Regions from separate parts of the Paenibacillus sp. FSL R7-0198 genome, predicted to be linked through region 4. Evidence: riboswitches for the same ligand, from Rfam matches in the RefSeq annotation. Region 4 holds a riboswitch; each other region holds the start of a gene.
The links. Region 4 has a riboswitch for thiamine pyrophosphate ahead of MKY87_RS18195 (ABC transporter substrate-binding protein). Riboswitches for the same ligand answer to the same signal wherever they lie in the genome.
Positions count from the first base shown of each region.

Region 1: another riboswitch for thiamine pyrophosphate. It lies ahead of MKY87_RS20295 (ABC transporter ATP-binding protein); the one in region 4 lies ahead of MKY87_RS18195 (ABC transporter substrate-binding protein).
Region 2: another riboswitch for thiamine pyrophosphate. It lies ahead of thiC (phosphomethylpyrimidine synthase ThiC); the one in region 4 lies ahead of MKY87_RS18195 (ABC transporter substrate-binding protein).
Region 3: another riboswitch for thiamine pyrophosphate. It lies ahead of MKY87_RS03170 (thiamine phosphate synthase); the one in region 4 lies ahead of MKY87_RS18195 (ABC transporter substrate-binding protein).

Region 1 is NZ_JBBOCB010000001.1:4,669,505-4,675,470, reverse strand. It holds gene MKY87_RS20305 (S-layer homology domain-containing protein) at 1-2,647, opposite strand, end outside; gene MKY87_RS20300 (radical SAM/SPASM domain-containing protein) at 2,913-3,788, opposite strand; TPP riboswitch at 4,006-4,108, shown strand; gene MKY87_RS20295 (ABC transporter ATP-binding protein) at 4,267-5,031, shown strand; gene MKY87_RS20290 (ABC transporter permease) at 5,021-5,851, shown strand.
Region 2 is NZ_JBBOCB010000001.1:4,412,923-4,418,888, reverse strand. It holds gene MKY87_RS19270 (hypothetical protein) at 336-503, shown strand; gene MKY87_RS19265 (hypothetical protein) at 690-1,376, shown strand; gene thiC (phosphomethylpyrimidine synthase ThiC) at 1,911-3,695, opposite strand; TPP riboswitch at 4,114-4,227, opposite strand; gene MKY87_RS19255 (IclR family transcriptional regulator) at 4,377-5,120, opposite strand; gene MKY87_RS19250 (alpha/beta hydrolase) at 5,480-5,966, shown strand, end outside.
Region 3 is NZ_JBBOCB010000001.1:770,796-776,761, forward strand. It holds gene MKY87_RS03150 (ThiF family adenylyltransferase) at 1-503, opposite strand, end outside; gene MKY87_RS03155 (thiazole synthase) at 500-1,267, opposite strand; gene thiS (sulfur carrier protein ThiS) at 1,270-1,473, opposite strand; gene thiO (glycine oxidase ThiO) at 1,470-2,642, opposite strand; gene MKY87_RS03170 (thiamine phosphate synthase) at 2,660-3,355, opposite strand; TPP riboswitch at 3,544-3,653, opposite strand; gene MKY87_RS03175 (ABC-F family ATP-binding cassette domain-containing protein) at 3,729-5,279, opposite strand; gene MKY87_RS03180 (hypothetical protein) at 5,418-5,966, opposite strand, start outside.
Region 4 is NZ_JBBOCB010000001.1:4,172,706-4,178,671, reverse strand. It holds gene MKY87_RS18215 (MFS transporter) at 1-233, shown strand, start outside; gene MKY87_RS18210 (hypothetical protein) at 669-1,178, opposite strand; gene MKY87_RS18205 (VOC family protein) at 1,352-1,738, shown strand; gene MKY87_RS18200 (NAD-dependent epimerase/dehydratase family protein) at 1,756-2,511, shown strand; TPP riboswitch at 2,657-2,769, shown strand; gene MKY87_RS18195 (ABC transporter substrate-binding protein) at 2,991-4,031, shown strand; gene MKY87_RS18190 (thiamine-binding protein) at 4,247-4,537, shown strand; gene MKY87_RS18185 (ABC transporter permease) at 4,537-5,295, shown strand; gene MKY87_RS18180 (ABC transporter ATP-binding protein) at 5,333-5,966, shown strand, end outside.

The DNA of each region.
Region 1 (5,966 bases), 500 kb from region 4:
GAGTGGCTACAGCACCACGGAACACGTCAATTTTGGCACCAGATTTCTTGATTGTGCTTGATCCAGAAAAATGATGAACATAGAATGTATACGTTCCAGGAAGTAAATGACGAATGGTTGTTGTTTCAGGTCCGTAAGACGTTACATCATCCAAATCCAAATCAACCATAAGTTCACCATTATTATAATATTGTTTATCAGAGTAGTACGTATGGAACATTCCCTCATCACCTGCTGGACCTACGAGGTGTGAATCCAGATCCACTGGATCTTTACCCCAAGTTAACACGAAGCGTGTTTCATCTTGTGTAGGTATTTCTATAGCAGTTTGATTCTCACGTTTATTCTCCACATTTACTGCCGAGACACCAATGAGATAAGTTGTAATATATTTTGTATCTCCACCTCCAAGTTCACCTGTGTAGATGCCTGGGGGAAGATTGATATAGTAGTTTCCTTGAGTATTCGTTTTGACAGTACCAACAATTTCACCTGTTTTGTTGTCCAGGCCTCTTCTAAAAGAAATACTTAAATTGGCAACCGGTGCTCCAGCTACATCCTTGATGTGACCACCGAATCCAGTAAGTTTGATTGCACCACTTTGGCTTCCTGCAAAATGTGTTTTATTAACATCTGACTCCACAGTGATGTACAATGTGGCTCCATAGCTATCAATAGCATCAAAAGTAAATTCGCCATTGCGGTACTGCAAGTTATTCAATTGTTGTTCCGCCCCATCAAAATAGGCACGAACTACGAAATCATTTGCAGCCAGTTCGGAAGGTTCCAAACCCTCAGTAAAATTCAACTTTACACTTCCATTTGTAACTTGAATCCCTTTGAGTGTCGGATAGACTGTTCCTTCGTTATAGACTGCAACGGTTACCGGAACATTGATTTCGAAATCTCCATATTTAGCTTTTACCACTGTCGTACCATTGCCTTTAGCTTGAATCTTGCCTGAGTCAACAATGGCAATGGTGCTATCCTCGACATTCCATTCTGCAATGGAAGTGATATCTTTGATCGCTGAGGTAGCGATACCCGTGAATACGATCTGACGGGTCGAATCAATTGCTGAAAACTCTGTTTCTTGAGGTGAATAAACTATACTAGTCACTGTAGGATCTACCTCAATAGCTGGGGGGTGATTAAGTTGACTAAAATCAATACCTTCTACATTGACCAGAGCTGAAGATAATGTTCCCGCTCCAGAAAATTGTACGATTGCATTTAATATAGCCCGACTCACTACAGCACCATGGTTAATTTTAAACACTGTGTTCAATGCTTCTTGGAACACCTCAAGATTTTCAATGGTGGAATTATCTCCGAACTCCACTGAAACTTGTTCTGCATGAACCATTACAGAGTCGAAGCTTCCACTGAGCACTACCGAAGAATTATGGGGAATCGACTCTGCTATTTCAATCGGTCCGACATCACCCGTGGAGACATTCTGTACGATTGCACCAGATCTAATTTCAATCTGCTGAACATTACTTCCACCTTCAAGGACCAAACGAACACTGCCGTCCGCTTTGTCAACAATCACTGTTGCAAGAACCGAGTCCACTGCATGAATACTATTTGGTCCTCCGCCTTGAATCTCAGTCGTTCCCGTGACACTAACATTATCAAGAGTCACGTCACCGTTTCCTACGGACTCAAGTATCTTCAGCCTACCATTTATTTTGGTATTTTTTAGAACGACACCTTGAGAACTAATAGTTATATTTCCAGTTACATTACCAAGAGTATATGTACCTGGAGCAGAGAGATTATTACTAGGGGTTTGTTCCCCGCCTCCACTATTTCCACCATTGTTACTTCCGTTCCCTTTATCTCCGGAGCTGCTACCGCTATTTCCCTTACTGTTACCTTCAGAAGGTTTTGCTGTTTCAGGTTTTGCTTCATTTGAATCTTCAGTATCAATCTCTGTCTTGGCAGGAGCCATGTAACTATCATATGTAGACTTATTTGTCACAAACTCATATGCAAGTCTCGCTAGCGCCTGTCGATCTGCTACGCCTGATGGATTAAATTTTACTGTTCCATCTTTTTGAACTAATCCTTTGATAAAACCAGATTGATAGGCTAGTGTTACAGAATCTTTCGCCCAGTTAGATACTTGACCCAAATCTGAGAGTTGTGGTTTGAATGTTTGACTCGTTACATCTTGAATGTCCCAACCAAAGGCTCTAACAAAAAATACAGCCAACTCTTCTCTTGTCACATTTTTATTAGGCGAAAAGCTATCTTTGGAGGTACCTTGAGCAATTCCAGATTTGACAAGTGCACCTACATATCCGGCATACCATTGATCTTCCTTTACATCTCTGAATTGACTTACTTCGACATTATCAGGCTTTAAATTAAGCGCACCGACCATAATTTTTGCTAATTGAGCTCGTGTTACCGAATCGGAAGGTTTAAATGTCCCATCAGTAAATCCTGTGAGTATTCCTTGTTCTACTAATTTGGTTATTTCCGTTTTGGCATACGAATTATCAATGTCATTAAAAGAAGTTTTAGATGTAGCCACTTCTGCAGATACAGATAAATTGATAGATAACATAGAAACAATCAGCGACGTAGAAAGCATTAACGATAGTTTGTGATTAAACTTTTTCCATTTTGAATTCAAAACTAAAACACACTCCTCAGTAAGCTTCTGGTAGGCAAATCCAATAATATATGAATCTTTAGAACTAATTCACCTCCTAATCAATAGGATAATAATACCATGCAAATTCATAAAAACAAGATTAATAGACTATGATTTTACAAAAAAGTTGTTATCCTGAATTGATTTCAATTCTTATTATCTAAATAATTTCGCAATAAAGACAAAACGAACCTACCGAAACAAATATTTTCGGTAGGTTCGTTTTTAACTAAATTTATATATTCTAGGCTCCGAATCTCTGACGATAACCGCACTTTCGACACAACTCTTCCACAGCTTCCCGCTTGGAGAAACCATATACCAGATTGTTCGCTCGTTCACCCTCAATAATCTCCGAGAATGACTTCTCGTGCACATTACCCAAGTTAATTACACCCTCGCCATCGAGACAGCATGGAACTACCGTTCCATCTACAAGCACAGCTGCCTGCCCACGCAATGCATGGCAGAAGCCTTTGCCGTCATCTTCAGGTGCATCCAGACTTGGCCACTGGAACTCATGGTCCTGATTCAGATATACATTCGGGGCAATTTTGACCCCACTGCCTGGAACTACTTTTTCCTCAATGCGGAAGTCCAGATTGAACTCACGTTCCAATACTTCAAGAGTCTCCCGATTTCGATTCATCTGAGCATTTGTGAAGTTATCCTGTGTCAGATTCCACAGCCGGAATGAGATGATGACATTGTGCTTAACGGCCTCGTGTACAAAGGACAAAATATGACGCAGGTAACCGTCACGATCTGTTGAACCTTCATGCCCATCGAAGCTGTGCAGGGAGAAATTCATCTGTCGCAGCGCCGGTTTGCCAAGCAATTTATGCTGAGTCTTGGGCAGCAGTGTACCATTCGTTGTAATGTTCACCTTGAGTCCCTTCTCATGTGCGGAATCGAGCAACAAATCTATTTTGGGATGCAACAAGGGTTCGCCTTTGACATGTAGATAAATATGATTGGTGTGTGGTTTAACTTGATCCAGTATATTGTTGAAGACTTCAGGGTCAATGAATCCTTTGGCACGCTGTGTCTGCGGACAGAAGCTGCATGCCAGATTGCAGATACTCGTGATCTCAATATATACTTTTTTGAACGTTTTCAACTCGGGTCCCCATTCTGCTTCGGAGGGAGAACAATCCCGCCTGCATTTGTGATCCGGCCAATATGCGCCACCACTATTATATCGGGTTAGGGAGCCCAGGTAAATTGTTCAGTTGTTCGGGTCTGACTCCAAGTTCATCTCAACAATTCCATCATGCTGCCTCTTTACAGTTCATGTTCAAGTGATATATGCTGAACAGACAACTGCATATCTTGAACTTTTGCACTAGGGGAGCCTTGCGGCTGAGACGAATATGACTATTCGGACCCTTTGAACCTGATCTGGATCATACCAGCGGAGGGAAGTGGAGCGGCCTTTTAGTAAGCGGAATTTTTTCATGTATGTGAAGATAAATTGCGGATTTAACTTACAGACCCACTCATTTCTCCGGAAATGGGTGGGTCTTTTTTGTTCCTTTTGCAGAGTATAGGATGCCGTTGTTATTGCAGTAGTCTGACATCAAGGGGGTGAGGATCAGATGGATAACCATGTAACCATTCACAACGTAAGCTTTGCTTTTTCCGAAAAAAAGGATTCCCCTGTGCTCTCCAATGTGTCGCTTCAGGTTCAACAAGGAGAATTTGTCTCGCTCATTGGCTCCAGCGGATCAGGTAAAAGCACGCTCTTCAAGCTGCTCGCAGGCTTGCATGAGCCAACCGTCGGCACCATCGATATTGCTGACGTACCGCAAGGACAACGGCTCGGACGAGTCGCCTATATGCCGCAGAAAGACCTGCTGTTATCCTGGCGTACCGTCATGGAGAACTGCCTGCTGCCTGCCGAGCTGGCACCAGGCCGACAGGACAAGGACAAACTACGAGCCGATATCATCGCTGGATTGGCAAGGTTTGGCTTGTCCGGTTATGAGCAGGCCTATCCGGATGAGTTATCCGGCGGCATGCGGCAGCGGGTGGCATTGCTGCGTACCTTGCTTACAGGCGGGCAGCTCATGTTGCTGGATGAACCCTTCGGTGCACTCGACGCTTTAACCAAACGAGAAATGCATCGCTGGTTGTTGGAGCTGTGGAAAGACTTTGGACAAACCGTGCTGTTCATTACACATGACATCGAAGAAGCCCTGCTGTTAAGTGACCGTATCATTCTGTTAACTCCAGGAGGGCAAGGTCAGCAGTTGCGGGAGATGATGGTTCCTTTACCACGCCCAAGGCATTCGGACATGATCTACGAACCAGTTCTCGTGCAGATGAGGAAACAACTGGAGGAACAATTACATGCAAAATGATAGAACTGAGGTTAGCGTTTGGACGTGGTGTTCAAAGTGGCTCTCGAAGTGGTTTTCCCAATATGGTTTGTTTATTGTGCTCATGCTCTCTTTACTGGCGATCTGGGAAACGATTGTGCGTATGGGATGGGTTCCCTCCTTCATCATTCCTGCACCCACGGCCATCATAGGTTCACTGGTTGAGCACCGTCGTCTGCTGTTGACCATCCATCTGCCTGCTACCTTTATGGAGGTTGTTGTTGGTTTTGTCTTGTCCATAGTGACTGGAATTACGCTAGCAACAGGCATGCATATGAACCGATCGATTGAAAAGGCCTTGTATCCCTTCATCGTGATCAGTCAGACCATCCCGCTGATTGCCTTGTCTCCCGTATTTATCTTGTGGTTTGGTTACACGTTGTGGAGCAAAGTCGCCGTGGTGTTCCTAATCGCATTCTTCCCCATTGTGGTCAGTACCTACGATGGACTCCGCCAAGGCGATCCGGAGCAGCGTGAACTGCTGCTCACCATGGGCGCCAGCAAATGGGATATTTTTTGCAAACTCCAGGTTCCGCTGGCACTTCCCTCTTTTTTCTCGGGGTTAAAGATGTCCGTGGTGTACTGCGTGGTTGGGGCAACGATTGGCGAATGGCTTGGTGGCAGCAAAGGTCTCGGCTACTTCAGCCGCCGCATGTCCAGCAACATGAACACGGATGCGATGTTTGCCGCTATTGTGCTGTTATCCCTGCTTGGGATCGTTTTGTTTGTACTGATTGCCTGGCTGGAGAAACGGTTTAGCATACGGCGGCATGGACATGGAGGCAAAAGAAAAGTTGGATAATACTTAGACAGAAATTAGATGTAAATACAGAAGTTACAATCTTCAGAACATACCTTATGCACAAATTCAGCAGCATCTTCAATCAGTTCACTGTCACGTTGTCGTTAACATGCTG
Region 2 (5,966 bases), 240 kb from region 4:
CATGGTACCAAGTTAGTTAGCATGCTTTGCATCATTTAACCAGACAATATGCCTCATAAGCGGGTACCATTGACTTCCTTAAAATTGGGACTATTCACATAACAACCGATTCGATCCTCCCATATCAAACCTTTCATATCAGGTCCTTTACTCCTGAATTTCCCTAAAAACGTTTACATCTTCTTAAAACCGGGTAAAATCACTTCAATCCAATTGGAATTACATTCTAAAGTCATCTATTTCGTCTAACAAGTCACATGTACCTATATGCGCACCTGGCATGGTAACCAGTCGAAATACATAATTCGAAAAAACGCATCAAAGGAGGAACCAAGATGATCCGCATGCCTATTCAGCAAATGATCCCGTACCATCACCAATATCCGCGCAACACGGCGACCACTGCTCCTAAAAAGGAGAATGAGAACACTCAAGGTCTATCCTTTCATGAAATTCTACAGCAAAAAATGGCGAAGAAAAATGCTTCTCCTTCCCTTAGATAAAAATGGACACCGGACCCTATTCGAGTCAGGTTATCGACCGTCTTTCCGCAGCTTGGCGGAAGGGCGGTTATTGGCGTTGAGCCATAAACGACTGTACAGTTCTAAGGCATGTTTCTATAATGGTTTAAATATCTACAATCATTTCCATGACATGACATATACGAACTGTAAAAGGGGACTTAGCACATGATCACCATTGGTTGTTTTCACGCTCATTATTCCAACATCGCCTTAATTGAAGAGACGCTTGCTCCTTATGAAGTTGAATTGGTCCATTACGTCGATCCAGGTCTGGACCGTCTTAAACATGACGCTGACTTTTCCGAGGTCGTTATTCACGAGAAGGTAGCCCAGACGCTCCAATGGATCGCTGAGTGTCATGCAGATGCCATTCTGGTCACGTGTACCCTGTTTGCGACAGTACTGGAGCAGGAAGCCACACAGGTCCCTGTGCCCGTGATCGGCATAGATGATCCGTTATTGCAGGAGATGCGGCGAGTAGCAGGAGATTACATCATAGCATTCACCAACCCTGCAACCATTGAAGGCACGATGGCACGGGTGAACCAGGCTTTACAGCAAGAGGATGAGAATGGGCAACTACACGTTGCCAAGACATATCAGACGGAAGCGGTATGCATCCCTGGGACATTTGAGTTGATTATGCGTGGAGATCAGCAAGGGTATCTCGAAGCGGTACGTGAAGGATTACAGCAGATTGCTGAGCAGTATTCGGGTAAAACGGTAGTGGCAGCCCAACTGTCTATGGCTCCCGCAGCTGCCCAGGTTACAGTAGATAGCGGGATTCCGATCCATAGCCCGCTGGCATTGCTTGCCGCGTATTTGGAGAAGAATTTGGGCCTGGCTCGATAGTAGTAGCGGGTTTGGAGTGAAATATTACAATCGCTAAAATCATGTGAAAACTACTATATTGCTTCCTTTTGCAAAATAAAAATGCTCTCGAACAAGAGCATTTCAAATGGTATAATCACTTTGTACAGCCAATTTGTGGTGGGAAATAGGCTTGCCTCCAGTGGGAGGTGATCCTATGAACTTCTCTTTTAACGACGTAATCGTGTTCGCGATGTTAATTATTGCGCTCCTGACATACATCGATCGTAAAAAGAAGTGACCCGCCACAGGTTGACGGCCTGACGGGTCACTTCATCTGAACTTGCTGCACTCGGAGGAATACCCACCGCAAATGCTGTGCAGGAGTAGCCATTGGCCTGGCTACTCTTATTGGTGTTTACTTACATTCATTTTATTAAACATCTGCTAGACAATCAACCATAATGCTGATAAAAAGTATCAGGAAGCTGATCAGTAAGATGAAGCAGACGACATAATAGCAGTATTCTCACCTACAAACGATGTCAGACTGCCCAGCTTGCGCTGTACCCGCTCCTAGGAACGTGTCCGATATTCCTCGGCCTTTTCCTGCATGCCCGCTGCTACAGCCTCATTCTCGGACAATCCTTTGTCCGCCGCAAAGGTACGAATGTCCTGCGTAATGCGCATGCTACAGAACTTCGGACCGCACATCGAGCAGAAATGAGCTTCCTTAGCCCCTTCTGCTGGCAGCGTCTCATCATGGTAGGACAGCGCACGTTCAGGGTCTAGCGACAGGTTGAACTGGTCCCTCCAGCGGAACTCGAAGCGCGCTTTGGACAATGCATCATCCCGGCGCTGGGCACGTGGATGGCCTTTTGCCAGATCGGCGGCATGAGCTGCGATCTTGTAGGCGATAACCCCTTCCCGCACATCATCCTTGTTAGGCAGGCCCAGATGTTCTTTTGGCGTAACATAACAGAGCATGGACGTGCCGAACCAACCAATCATGGCCGCACCAATGGCGGATGTGATGTGATCGTAACCCGGGGCAATGTCGGTCGTCAGCGGCCCAAGTGTGTAGAACGGTGCTTCTTTACAGATCTCCATCTGCAAGTCCACATTCTCCTTGATCTTATGCATCGGCACATGACCCGGGCCTTCGATCATCACCTGCACATCATGCTTCCATGCGATCTGCGTCAGTTCCCCAAGCGTAGCCAGTTCCGCCATCTGAGCTTCGTCATTGGCATCGTAGATACTGCCTGGACGAAGTCCATCTCCCAACGAAAACGCCACATCATACCTTTTCATAATCTCGCAGATTTCTTCAAAATGGGTGTACAAAAAATTCTCCTGATGATGTGCCAGACACCATGCTGCCATAATGGACCCACCGCGAGACACAATGCCTGTCATTCGCTTGGCGGTCATCGGGATATAACGCAGCAGTACACCTGCATGAATCGTAAAGTAGTCCACGCCCTGCTCTGCCTGCTCTATGAGTGTGTCACGGTACAACTCCCAGGTCAGCGCTTCCGCTTCGCCATTCACCTTCTCCAGCGCCTGATACAGCGGCACCGTACCAATCGGCACAGGTGAATTGCGGATGATCCATTCCCGGGTGGTATGAATGTTTTTGCCTGTGGACAGATCCATCACCGTATCCGATCCCCATCGTACCGCCCAGGTCATCTTCTCGACCTCTTCCTCGATGGAGGAAGATACTGCAGAGTTGCCGATGTTGGCATTGATTTTCACGTGAAAATGACGACCGATCAACATCGGCTCACTCTCCGGGTGATTGATGTTGGATGGCAGAATGGCCCGTCCACTCGCCAGCTCCTGCCGCACAAATTCCGGTTCCACGCCTTCACGAATGGCGGCAAACTCCATCTCTGCCGTAATGACTCCCTGCCTCGCGTAGTGCATCTGGGTCACACAGCGTCCTGTCTGTGCCCGTAGCGGTTTTCCACGCAATCCAGGGTACTCTTCGGCTCCCGCTCTCTTCCCTCCGTGCTTCAGTCCGTTATCCTCCGGTTTAACCGTACGGCCCTGATAAGCTTCAACATCGCCGCGCTCTGTGATCCATCGGGTGCGCAGGGCTGGCAGACCTGCACGGATATCCGCATGAAATGCGGGATCGGTCATCGGGCCGCTCGTATCGTAGACACGCAGCGGTTCGTTATGCTCCACCCCTTGGGGAGTATTCGTGTCATGAAGGGCTATCTCACGCTCCGGTACAGCAATGTCCGGCCGTGAGCCCTGAATGTAGACTTTGCGGCTGCCCGGAAAAGGCTGAACCCGTCCGGCCGCTCCTGTTTCTTTTCCCACCTGCTGACCGTTATGTTCCTGTTCCATCGCTTGTTGTCCCGTTTGGTTTCCTGTACTCATGTTCGCTTGTCTCCTCCTCAGTGTTCGTTCACTTGGTTTCATTGGTATCGTCATCAGCTCACTTACGCACCTGTCCCAAATCATCCAGAGCACAGAGAAGAAAGAGCGATCCTACACCAGACCAGAGGAGACATTATTTATGTACAGTTCACAACAGACGGAGGCTGCCACAGATCATCGATCTATAAGACTTCCCTCCTCATCCAAGCCCACTTCCGCAGGTTATCGAAAAAGAAGCCCATAAAATCCGCGCTATATCGCCCGTTCCCTGTATATAAAAAAGCCGGTCCCCGAAGGAACCGACTTTTATGTCCATCACCAATAATGCACCTTCAATCAGCTCCTTAACGGAGACTACAAGGGTCACATCATGAGGTGGTTGAGGTCATATCGCCGATTACTTCCCTACGCTGGTATGATCCAGATCAGGTGCAAAGGGTCCGGAATCTCATGCGATTCCGTCTCAGTCCGGACAATTCGGACTCCCCCAGTAACGTTAGTAAGTTGCGGCTTACATAAGCCGCCGTTCATATTCAATGAAGCTGGCTCCGTTGGGCCGTCCATTACAGAGTAGCGCAACCGGAACATAAAAACAACCTTTATATTCCAGAACACTAACTCAATTGGAGAAAAAACCTCACCTCAACATCAGGATAACATGAGCCCCATCTGCGTAGCAGCATCCTTCAACACAGGTGCGTATTCATGCAATGTCTCCTGCGAGAGTCGGCTGACAGGCCCTGAGACCGAGAGCGCAGCTGCAATATTGCCTCTGCGATCCATAATCGGTACAGATACCGCGGCAGCTCCCGGCTCACGTTCCTCATAACTCGTCGCATATCCGTTATCCCGGATATCTCCCATTTGCGCTAAATACACCGCGGGATCAATAAACACCGGCCATTCCGGGCCGTTCATCAGTTCTTCACGATCCTCGTCCGTGGCAAACGCCATCAAAACTTTGCTGGAAGCGCCCACAGACAGCGGGAGTCTAACACCAACGGGGGCGACTCGGCGAATCGCCTGATCACTTTGCACAGCCTGAATCCGTATCCGTTCACTCCCATCACGCAGGTACAGACTCACGGTCTCTCCCAATCGATCTCTCAGTCGCTCCATCGCAGGCAGCAGCAGAATAGCGGGATCATCACTGCGGGACATATGAGCTGACAGCTCCCAGATTCGGATGCCAAGTCGGTACTTCTCTGTTGCTGCATCACGGATCACGAACCCTCGATCCTCCAGCGTAGCCATCAAACGGTGCACTGTACTTTTGTGCAAGCCGATCTGGCTGGCAATTTCGGTGAGTCCCAGATCACTGCGTGTGGTAAAACATAATAATATATCCAGCGCCCGTTCCACAGCCCGGACGGTTAACTTGCGATCTTCCATGGCATAATGCCCTCCTCATGTTTCATCACATGAAACTTGGTTACATAAATTATATGAGAAACGGTCTCATCTGTAAACCAAAAAGAGCCAAAATCAAAATAGGCTAACCTGTAAATTTTTCCTTTTTATAAGACTTAATCCCCTGTAATTTACACACTAAGGTAATGTTACCCATATATCTTAAGAACTATATAACAATTGCGTAACAAATGCCCTCAATCAATTGACTTTGACTATACTGGAACATACGATAAAGATATATTACATTAAGATATCGCTCTGAAGCAGGCTCTGAAATAAACGCAATTCTCTTTTCATGTCGTTGTTATCTTCAACTGAACTTCAAAGGAGGGGCATTCATGTATCCAACATCCCAGAGCGAAGCCCCGCTGCATACAAAAGTGTCCGATCTGCCCTCTTCCCTATCACCGAGGCTGATTCGGTTCAAACATATTATCGTAGCGTTGCTGCTCTCCGTTGTATTTTTTCTACTGTTTTGTTTTATCGCACTGCATGGTTATATCGCATGGGTATTATCCAATCCTACTGTAGCACCGGTCTTCTCCAATCCAATGCAGGCCAAGAACATGAAGTATGAAGACATCACGTTCCCGGCAGCAGATGGCAGCCGGACGATGCAGGGATGGTATATACCTGCTGACAATGCTGCAAGCAAAACGATTATTTTCAGTCACGGCTATGGTGCCAATCGTGAAGAAACATGGGTACCCATGTATGACCTGGCACACTATGCCCATCAACTTGGGTTCAACGTGGTCATGTTCGATTATGGCTTCGCCTCACAGGTGAACAAAGCTGTAGCCACAGGTGGCAAAGCTGAGTCAC
Region 3 (5,966 bases), 3.4 Mb from region 4:
GTATAGGTGATGCCGTAACTACCTACGCATCCACCATAAATCCAGGGAATACGGTGCTTCTGTGCCATATCATTAATGAGTAGTCGGGTATCAAAATTATCCGTTGCATCCATAATCAAGTCTGCATGCTGAACGAGTTCTTCCAACTCATCTACTCTGACATCCAACACTTTCCCTTCCACATGAACCGTGGAATTAATGGCAGATAACCGTTTTTCCGCCGCCATCGCCTTCGGCATCCGTTCAATCGCGTCCTGTTCTACATATAATTGCTGTCGCTGCAGGTTACTCCACTCCACATAATCACGATCCACAATCGTCAAGTGTCCGACTCCTGAACGAACTAACGTTTCTGCGATCCCTGTTCCCAGTGCGCCAGCACCAACGATTAAAACTCTGCTGCCCTTTAATCTCGCCTGACCTTCCTTGCCCAGCGGCGCATAACGTTCCTGTCTGGAATACCGATCGGCCTGCTCCGAGGATGTTGATTGTTGATTTATCATGTATGAACCATTCCTTCCACCGGACTACTGGCTGCTGCATAACGCTTTACGGGAATCATGCCTGCCTCATAAGCCAGCCTACCTGCCTCTACCCCCAATTTCATCGCCTTAGCCATGCTCACTGGATCCCCTGATCCGGATACGGCTGTATTTAACAATACGCCATCGGCACCAAGTTCCATCGCATAAGCAGCATCTTTGGGGGAGCGCAATCCTGCGTCCACAATCACAGGTACAACGGCCTGCTCAATGATGATCTCAAGGTTATAGGGATTGATGATGCCTCTGCCAGCTCCGATGGGAGAAGCGCCAGGCATTACAGCATGTACGCCAAGCAATTGCAGCCTTTTGGCCAGAATGACATCATCTGAAATATAAGGCAATACCGTGAAGCCCTTTTCAAGCAAACTTTCGCAAGCCTTGTACGTTTCAATCGGATCTGGGAGTAGCGTAATTCCATCTCCGATGACTTCGACTTTTATCATATCACAAAGTCCTGAAGCCCGCGCAAGCTCGGCAATTCGCACCGCCTCTTCCGCATTGGAAGCTCCAGCCGTATTCGGAAGAAGAGTGTATTTGTCCAGATCCAATGTATCCAGGAAATGCTTCTGGTTGCGCTCCTCCAGATTCAGACGACGAACAGCAAAGGTTAAAACTTCCGTTTCAGATGCTTCCACAGCCTGACTTTGCACTTCCAGATCCGAAAACTTGCCTGTTCCGAGCAACAATCTGGACTCAAACGTATATTTACCAATGTTCAACATCATCAACCGCCTCCTACAAAATGTACAATCTCGATTCGATCGCCTTCTCTTAATGCCGTCGTTTCATGATACTCACGGGTTAAAATATGCTTGTTCAGCTCTACAACTACAGTCTTGACTTGCAGATCAAAAGATTTAAGCAGTTTATCCACACGATTCAATCTGTCTTCAATCTCCATCCGTTGACCATTAACGATGATATTCACTGCACCACTCCCTTTCTGTTCAATCGCTCCGGACTCAGCGCCTCAATTCCGAGTTCTTCTGAGCTTTTGCCAGCGAGCAACTCAGCGATAAGTCTTCCTGTTATCGCACTAAGCAAGATACCGTTGCGGTAATGCCCAAAGGCGGCGAACAGCCCTGTTATACTCTTGCAAGCACCTATATAAGGCAATCCATCTGGAGTTGCCGGTCTTACGCCTGCCCACGCTCGTATAAATTGTGCTTCTTTCATCCCAGGCACCCAGTGGGTAGCTGCTGTTAGCAGCTTCTGAACACCCTGTACAGAAACGTTCAGATCGGTTCTGCCTGGCAGACTGGTTGCCCCGAGCCAAACTTCGCCATTAGCTTTGGGAACAATATAGATATCCTCTGCATACACCGTTCTGTCAGGTCTGTACCCAGCATGTTCATCTGAGAACTGAACGGCGGCTATTTCTCCTTTTACCGACCACACAGGCATGCTCAGATTCACATGTCTCATCAACTCTTCACTCTGTAATCCAGCCGCTATAATGACATGTTTACATCTCATCTCACCGATCGATGTGGTGATTCCCTGCACGCCATGTTCGTTTGCTTGCACACGTATATCCTGTATGTCCTCCATAACCCGTGCTCCAAATGCTTGAGCGGATTCAGCATATGCCTTCGTTAGATGGACTGGAAGAATCTCACTCTCGTAAGGTCTGTAGTAGGCTCCATACGTATCTCTGTTAAGCCATGATGCCTCCTGTTGCACAACGGAACGATCCCACCATACCTCATCAGCAGAAGCAGACAACGCAGACTTCCGATTGTCCTTATAACTACTTAATTCACTGTATGAACGAAAAGGAGTTAGGAATCCCTGGCATTGCAGGCCAGTCTCTACCTCACTGAGTGTAGCCATTAGCACCTGTTGCTCGATAAGTAACTGTCTACTCTGTCTGGCAAGCTTAGCCATCAAAGGATGAGCAAAATCCTCACTGTCTGCCGCCAGCATTCCAGCCGCCGCGCAAGAAGTGCCTCCTGCAATCGCCGAACGCTCCAGCAACAGCACATCCTGTCCACGGGAAGCAAGCTCATAAGCGATAGCACAACCAACAACGCCTCCACCTACAATAATCGTTTCTGCATGAAACTTATCCGGTTTATCAATAACGATCTCTTTCATCCTCTCATCTCCTTGATTCAGGGACTCAGACTTTCTGTAGCAACGATAGCCTGCCTTAATAATGCAGCCGCCCGATCCGGTGACTCGCTCGCCCATACATTAGAGATCACGGCGACTCCCTGTGCCCCTGCAGAGCGAATAACGTGAATGTTTCCCGGTCCGATACCCCCAATCGCCATGACAGGAATGGAGACACGCCTGCACACTTCAGCAAGAGCATGTAATCCTCTGGGGTCAAGATCAGGCTTACTGTTGGTTGAGTAGACATGCCCGAAGAAAAGATAATCGGCTCCCCGTTCTTCAGCGATTTTTGCCTCATCGATTGAATGAACAGATACACCCAGACGAAGGCGCTGCACATTGCTCATGACAGCAGGGTTACAGTTGCGTATCGCATCTTGCCCCCAATGTACACCGCCACAGATGTCATTCTGTAAAGGCAGTTCTGAACCATTGATAACGATGCGACAAGATGGAACGCCAACGCTGCGCAGACTTTCAGCCCAATCGATCTTGTCTTGCCATGTGAGTTGTTTTTCTCGTATATGAATATAGTCCACTGATGGCCAAACGTCCTTTGCAGCTTTTACAAAAGATGCTTGATCCCCTGCACCCGTAGATACAACATGCAATTCAAATGATCTGTGTACATGTTCATGAGAAATTACCGTACCATCCCTCTCCTTCCATGCGTGAATGCTATGAAAACACAAAAAAAGCCACTCCCGTAGGGGAGTGGCTGCGTATTAATTATTGAACCAGATGACTGACTGAAGCATACAGTTCATTTCGTGCAATAAAGCTATAGACCTTATAGCCATAACGTTATACACGCAACTGCATGTTTCAATTCGTTAAGCAGACGGTCCTTTTGAGTTGCCGTTTGCTCACGTCATTCACTGAAACGCGCTCGCCACTTCCCTACGCTGGTATGATCCAGATCAGGTGCAAAGGGTCCGGAATCGCATTCTTCCATCTCAGCCGCATCGTGCGGCCCCCCTAGTGTTCATATGAAGTTGTAGCCTATGTTACCATAGACGGATTTTTTTGTCACCGTCATTTCTGTTAAACATTGTCTTAAATCGTCTAGTTTTTCTCAGACCATTCTTCGACATTCCATGTTTTGGTAACCCAACCCTCGTAGAAATCAGGTTCATGAGATACCAGTAACACCGTTCCCTTGAATTCTTTCAAAGCACGCTGCAACTCCGCTTTAGCTGTGACATCCAGATGGTTCGTCGGCTCATCAAATAGAATCCAGTTGCTTTCACGCATCAAGAGTTTGCATAAACGAACCTTGGCTTGTTCTCCACCACTCAGCATATTAAGCGGACGAGTAATGTGCTCATTTTTCAACCCACAGCGAGCGAGATGACCTCGGACCTCATTTTGGGTCAAATGTGAAAACTCATTCCAGACATCCTCAATCGGCGTGATATTCCCAGCACGAACCTCCTGCTCAAAATATGCCGTTTCGAGATAATCTCCTAAGAAAGTCTTTCCACTGAGTGGAGATATTTTTCCCAGGATGGTTTTCAACAGCGTCGATTTACCCACACCATTACAACCTACGATGGCAATTTTCTCACCACGTTCGATTGTCATTGTCATCTTAGGCAGCAAAGGATACGTATATCCAATTTCAAAATCAATGCCCTCAAAGACCGTTTTGCTGCTCGCACGGGCATCCTTAAATTTGAACGTTGGTTTGGCCGCTTCATCTGGGCGATCAATACGTTCAATTCTGTCCAACTGCTTCTCCCGACTCTTCGCTCGACCTGAAGTTGAAGCACGTGCCTTGTTACGCTGAATGAAATCTTCCTGCTTCTTGATGTACTCTTGCTGCTTCTCGTATGCATCAATATGCTGGGCTTTATTCATATCAGCCATCTCGAGGAACTTGTTATAGTTCGCTGCATATCTCGTTAATTTGGCAAATTCCAAATGATAAATGACATTTACGACTTCATTCATGAATTCCGTGTCATGGGAGATTAAGAGGAACGCGTGCGGGTAGTCCTTCAGGTAACGTGACAGCCATTCAATATGCTCTACATCCAGATAGTTGGTCGGCTCATCCAGTAACAGAGCTGTAGGTTTCTCGAGCAGAAGCTTGGCAAGCAGCACCTTGGTACGTTGTCCACCACTTAGAGCTGCGACATCCCGATCAAGACCAATTGCGGACAAACCAAGACCATTAGCCATCTCTTCCACTTTTACGTCAATCAGATAAAAGTCGCCCTGTTCCAGTTGTTCCTGAATATCGCCCATCTCTTCCAGCAACTGCTCCAGCTTATCTGGATCTGCATCTGCCATCTGGTCCGTAATATTCATCATTTCTTTTTCCAATTCAAGCAACGGAAGGAATGCATCTTTAAGCACGTCACGAATGGTTTTACCTGGCGTAAGCTTCGTGTGCTGATCCAGATATCCATAACGGACCTTAGGTGTCCATTCCACTTTTCCACTATCTTTAAGCAATTTACCGGTAAGGATGTTCATTAATGTGGATTTACCTACACCATTGGCACCAACAAGCCCTACGCGCTCTCCGGCAAGTAAACGAAACGATACATTTTTAAATAACGTGCGATCTCCAAAATTGTGACTTACGTTCTCTACTGACAATAAACTCATAAGATGAGGTTGCTCCTATCTATTAGACATTACTTTTGTGATTGTTCCGAAACCCTATTCTAGCACAGGTCCCGTCTTTTCTGAAAGTAATGTAAACATATCAGGAACCTCTTCCATAATTTTGTCATACAGGGTACCCTAACGGTTAGAGCATTTATATTCGAAATAGCCTTGTGCAGCTGCTTGTCTCGCGTCTGTGAACACCTCTTCAGCACGGTAACCATTACCACATGTGGAGGGGTAGTAGTACTTGATACCCGTTAAAGGATCTACCCCACCTACTATCGCCGTTTTCTTCACAAGTCTGCCTCCACCAATTGCGTAATTGTTGATCTTCTGGTCACCCACACCTATACCTTGGATAAAAGCCATAATCCCTGTATCATTTATGGAGTTGTACCAATCTTCCTGGGCAATCAGGGGCATCGTAAATGTATAGGAAATACCGTTCTTTCTGGCAAACTCATTATGGCGGTTAATCACATCAGCCAGATTATCCTGCACAGTAGTCACAATCCGACTTCGTCTAACTTGTTCAAATACGTGGGTATCCTGAAGTAAAGGAATCTGTGTGGTTGAAGCCAGTTCTTTTTGAAATCCTTCAATCCATTTCCCTGCGCTTGCGTCATAGGCATATACGTAGTCGTCCAGTGTAAAGTTAATACTGTTACCATTAGAATCTGAATA
Region 4 (5,966 bases):
TTGTCTTCGCCAGTAAACTGCTGCCCGGAACTGAAGAATCCACACCCAGCATTTTGATTGCCTCAGGTGGAGTTGGCGGTGCCATTCTGCCTTTGACTACGGGATGGAGTCTTGATCATCTGGCGGTTAATCAATCTGCATGGATGCTTGCGATCTTTGCAGTTGGCCTGCTTGTCATTAGCGTAATCACGTATCAATGGCAGAACAAACATGTGGTGGATCCAGCGACTTAACAGTTATGTGTCGATGCAGTCCTGAGAATTAGAATTAGAAATAGAATACCTATTATAGAGATTGAGATGTCCACCGCCATGACCTGACGGTGGATATTTTGTTGTAGCGTTACTCTGTTCTAACGAACCTAACACACGCTATTCCCCTCCATTTCCGCATGTTTGAAATCTAACGAATCCTAAAGACGTTATTGTAGGTAATTATCTAAAATTCAAGGTCTCGTTGCAGTTTTTCTGCATAATAACACCCCTGAGATTCGTTAGATTTTTCATTCCCTAAAAACTGGCCTAATAAGGTGTCCTCGATTCGTTAGCGCTGTTATCATGGTGGAAAGTGTCCTATCTTTGCCTCGCTGATCACCTTTCATTAAAGGTGAAAATACGATCTATTCATTTGCACAAGATTGCCCAGGAAATACTTTGGGTCTGGGTGAATCACACACTTTTGTTAACGACAGGCATTACGGGCCCGTTATCCTTGATGAATTTACCAAATACATATCGGACGAGTGGCCCCAAAATGATCAATTGATATGGAAGCGCCAGGCTGAAGTTACGAGCGATTGTATGAAGGTACGTACGGAGTACGAATGACCCACTTAATTGATCCGCGAGATATGCCGAGATCATTCCATACATGGACATAATCAGTACCATGCCAATCACCATAAAAAATGACATAGCAAGCACACCCAAAATCTTGTTGGACTTGTCGAAGGGCAAGGAGAATGCAATCTTTCTCGCCACAGGGCCAACAATGAAAGACTCCACCAGAAACGCGATGACAAAACATAATATGAATTGAAGCAGTATCTCAAGCGGGGACATCTTGCCGAGTAACCCACTGTGCCATAGATTGAAGAACATCATGACCAAGACCATTCCTGTACACATCATTAATCCGAAAATAATTTGTTCCTTCTTGCTTGCTGGCAATTCTCTCATCCTCTCTGTTTACCTTCGTAATTATAGAGATGAGGAAACCCTCCACATAAGTGAACATTATGTGAACATTTATGGTTTTTTCAAATTAAAATCCGATTTGACAACCTCGTAGTACAGCCCTATGATATCCCTTAAAATGGTAGAGAATTTACTACATTTGGAGGAATATAATTATGAGTTTTCAAAAGCGCATTGACCACGTCGGCATTGCCGTTCGTGATCTGGATACTACGCTTCGTTTTTATACGGAGGTTGTTGGATTGGAACTGAAAGACCGGGTGACGCATACGAACGGTGTCATTCAGCTCGCCTTTCTCGGCTTCAATGGAAGTAACGAGACTGAGATTGAGTTAATTCAAGGATACAGCGACAAGCTGCCTTCCGAAGGTACGGTACACCATTTTGCGATCCATGTAGATGACCTTGATTCTGAGTACAAACGCATCCAAGCCACCAAAGCCGTATTTATTGATGGAGAGATTATTACACTGCCTAACGGTTACCGCTATTTCTTCATCTATGGACCTGAAAAGGAATGGATTGAGTTCTTCCAGCGCTAAGAATTGGAGTTGATTTCATGAACATTTTAATTACTGGCGCAGCCGGGAAAATTGGCCGGGACTTGTCCCAACACTTGTCAGAAGCATATCACCTGCGACTAACGGATTTGAATATCGGCAGACTGCATACGTATCAAGAAACCGACCATGAGATCATGACACTGGATGTGACAGACCCTGAAGCCTGTCAGCATGCTTGCGAAGGCATGGATGTGGTAGTACATCTGGCGGGAGACCCTTCCCCGAATGCCGGATTCTATGAATCGTTGTTGGACATCAATATCAAAGGTACATTTAATGTATTCCGTGCAGCTAAGGACCAAGGTGTGCAAAGAGTCATTCTGGCGAGCAGTGCACAGACGATTGAGGGGTATCCCATTGATGCTCAAGTCTATCCGGACATGCCAACACACCCACGGAATTTGTACGGGGTTAGCAAATGTTTTGGAGAATCGCTCGCTTCCTATTTTGCGTATACCGAGGGTTTACAAAGTGTTGCGATACGTATAGGTGCATATGATGATTTTCAACCGGACGGACCAGCGCTGGAAGCAAGGGATATGAGCGCGTATATTAGTCCGGCTGACTTGTGTGATTTGATGTTCAAAGCCATTACCGTTACCAATCTGGAGCCCTTCACCATACTGCATGGGATCTCGAATAATCGGTTTAAACGATTGAATCTGGAAACCACTCAGAAACAGGTAGGCTATGACCCAAAATCCGATGCTTTTGCACTCAGTCAGATTTCCTTATATGATTCGCCACGATAATTAATGAAAATAACACATCCAAACAGACCGTTATACATATGTATAACGGTCTGTTTGATAAGTTCATACGTGTCCCCATCCAGTTCCTGACTGGACACGTTCCACCTGCTGGCCTATAATTACACCTAGTAATGCCCGTAACTTCATAGTTTCCCAGGGGAGTCGGAATTGGCCGGCTGAGAGTGTATCCCACCAAGATACTAACCCTTAGACCTGATCTGGATCATGCCAGCGTAGGAATCGGAGTATATCGAAATGGCACAGCCCTATGGCTGAACGCCACCTCTCTAACGCCTGCACGCGTCCCGGATTACGGGACGCTTTTTTAATGTTCTTTTATATAGCCAGAGAGCTAAAAAAAGTGACGTTATCCAGATCTCAACTGGTATAAATCTGTCGATTTATGCAAGATGATTGGATATGAAGCCAAGGAGTACCCCGTGCCACTCGGCCGGACATACCGAAGGAGAGAATCACAGATGAAATGGCGTAAAACAATGGGACTGCTGCTCTTGTGTGTACTGCTGGTGACTGTAGCCGCATGTGGCGGTAAAGAAGCCGCCCCCGTAGAGCAGAACGGCAACACAAATACAGAAAGCAGTAACGAAGGTGGCACTGCCGCCTTAAAGGATATTAAAGTGGTGCTCGACTGGACACCAAATACGAATCATACCGGCCTGTATGCGGCTGTAGATCAAGGTTTTTACAAGGCCGAAGGCTTAAACGTGGAGATTGTACAACCAGGTGCCGGTGGCGCGGATACGATGGTTGCATCGAACGAAGTGCCTTTTGGCGTAAGTTATCAGGAGAGTGTAACTCAAGCCCGTACACAGGGTGTTCCTCTCGTCTCCATCGCAGCAGTTATTCAGCATAATACATCCGGGTTCGCTGCTCCGGCGGATCGGAATATCAAATCACCGAAAGATTTTGAAGGTAAAACCTATGGCGGTTGGGGTTCCCCAGTCGAAGAAGCCGTGATGCAATCCATTATGGAAGGCGACGGAGCAGATGTATCCAAAGTGAAAAACATTAACATGGGTGACGCTGACTTTTTCACCGCAGTGAAACGGGACATTGATTTCGCGTGGATTTTCTACGCTTGGACGGGGATTGAAGCCGAATTGCGCGGAGAACCAATCGACATGTTATATGTGAAGGATTATTCAGATGCATTGGATTACTACACGCCTGTCCTCGTAACAAACGAGCAGACGATCCAAAACGACCCTGAGCTGGTGAAAGCATTTCTGAAAGCCACTTCCGAAGGATATCAATATGCCATTGATCATCCCGAAGACGCAGCGAACATTCTGATCAAGGCTGTACCGGATCTGGACAAGGAATTGGTCCTGGCAAGCCAGAAATGGCTTAGTCCAAAGTACACAGATGACGCCCCGCGCTGGGGTGAGCAAAAGCAGGAAGTATGGCAGAATTACACCGACTGGATGTTTAGCAAAAAACTGCTCGATGAACAGATCGATGTAAGCAAGGCATATACAAACGCGTTTTTACCCCAATAAAAATTGCTTAAGTTTAACTTTTTACACAAGAACGAAGAGTGCAGAACCCATCTGAAGAAACAAAGTGTTCGCCTTTATCCCCGGATTTCCCCATTGAAAATGGATTCAAGAAATCTGGGGATAACAGCGATCGGAAGAGGGTACTGCAATCGGAGTGATAAGTGTAAACCTGGTTCAATTCATGCAATTTATCACGAAAGGAGCCGTGATCTCTCATGGCAAGCACACTACTTAGCATTCAGGTTATTCCCAAAACGCCAAATGGCGAGAATTCTTATCCTTACGTAGATCGCGCCATTGAAGTTATTCAGCAATCCGGCCTGAAATATCAGGTGAACGCGCTCGACACCACGATGGAGGGAGAACTGGAGGAACTGCTCGAGGTTGTCCGTAAAATGCACGAGGTACTTGTGGAGGCTGGTAGCCCAAGCATCATCTCCCAGATCAAAATCGCCCATAGCCCTGCTGGCTTCAGCATGGATACCCTGACGGAGAAGTATCGCTAATGCATGCCTATTTCAAAAGTGTATGGCCGCCCATTGTGGCGGTTATTCTCTTTATAGCGATATGGCAGGGAGCCGTCTCCCTCTTCCATATTGAGAAATGGATGCTGCCTGCACCATCCGACATCGCCCGCGAAGCGGCAACCCAGGCCGAGCGGCTTGGCATGCACGCTTCCGCAACCATTCAGTTAACCCTGATCGGATTCGCGGCCGGCACCGCGGTTGGATTATTAATTGCGATGGTGCTGCATTTGGTCCCTTTTCTCAAGTCGGCCCTGTATCCTTTACTTATTCTTAGTCAAAATATCCCAACCATCGCGCTCGCGCCGCTCCTGTTAATCTGGTTCGGATTCGGGCTGTTGCCCAAGCTGATTACGATCATCCTGGTATGTTTCTTCCCCGTTGCAGTGGCGGCCATGGATGGCTTGACCCGTACTGACGCCGCGATGATGAACTATATGCGCATGGCTGGTGCGAAACGTCACCATATCTTCTGGAAGCTGGAGCTCCCCCATGCGCTGCCATCCGTGTTCTCCGGTGTCAAAATTGCCGCTACCTATAGCGTGATGGGTGCCATCATCGCCGAATGGATTGGTGCAGACAAGGGTATTGGTTATTATATGATGCTGCAAAAGTCGGCTTATCGCACGGATCGCCTATTCGTGGCGATCATGATTATTGTCGCGCTCAGCTTGCTGCTCTTCCTGTTCATTGCCCTGCTGGAGAAGCTACTCGTGCGCTGGCGGCCACAGAAGCGATAATAAAGAAGTAATCTGTATATTAGGAAGTGATGACCATATGAATCGGCAACAGGACGAACAAGTCCAGCCTGGACGAGGAGCAAGTGTAGTGGAGCCAACGCACGGTGAAAAGTTAAACTCGGCTACGCCTAATCGACCTGCCAATACGACTCCTGCTTCGGTTCCACCTGCACTGGACGTTGTTAATGTTCATGCATCATTCCGTGAACGGCGGAGCAGGTTACCGGTTCTGAACGGCCTGTCCCTGACTGTGGAGCAAGGCGAGTTTGTCGCTATCGTTGGACCATCCGGCTGTGGCAAAAGCACCCTGTTCCACATCATCGGCGGTCTGCTGAAGCCACAGGAAGGCCAAGTGCTTATGAACGGTCAGAATGTAACGGGACAACGTGGCAAGATTAGTTATATGCCTCAACAACCCGCTCTTTTCCCTTGGCGTACCATTGAAGATAATGTACTACTTGCTGGTGAAGTAGCTTCAAGCGCTCCTCCTCGGGCTGAAGCTCTTGCGGAAGCTCGTAAGTGGTTAAGCAGCGTGGGTCTTGCCGGGTTTGAGCAAGCATACCCTCATATGCTGTCTGGCGGAATGCAGCAGCGTGCTGCATTTCTGCGTGCCCTGCTCAGTCCGCAGGAACTCATGCTGCTGGACGAACCTTTCAGCGCGCTGGATGCAC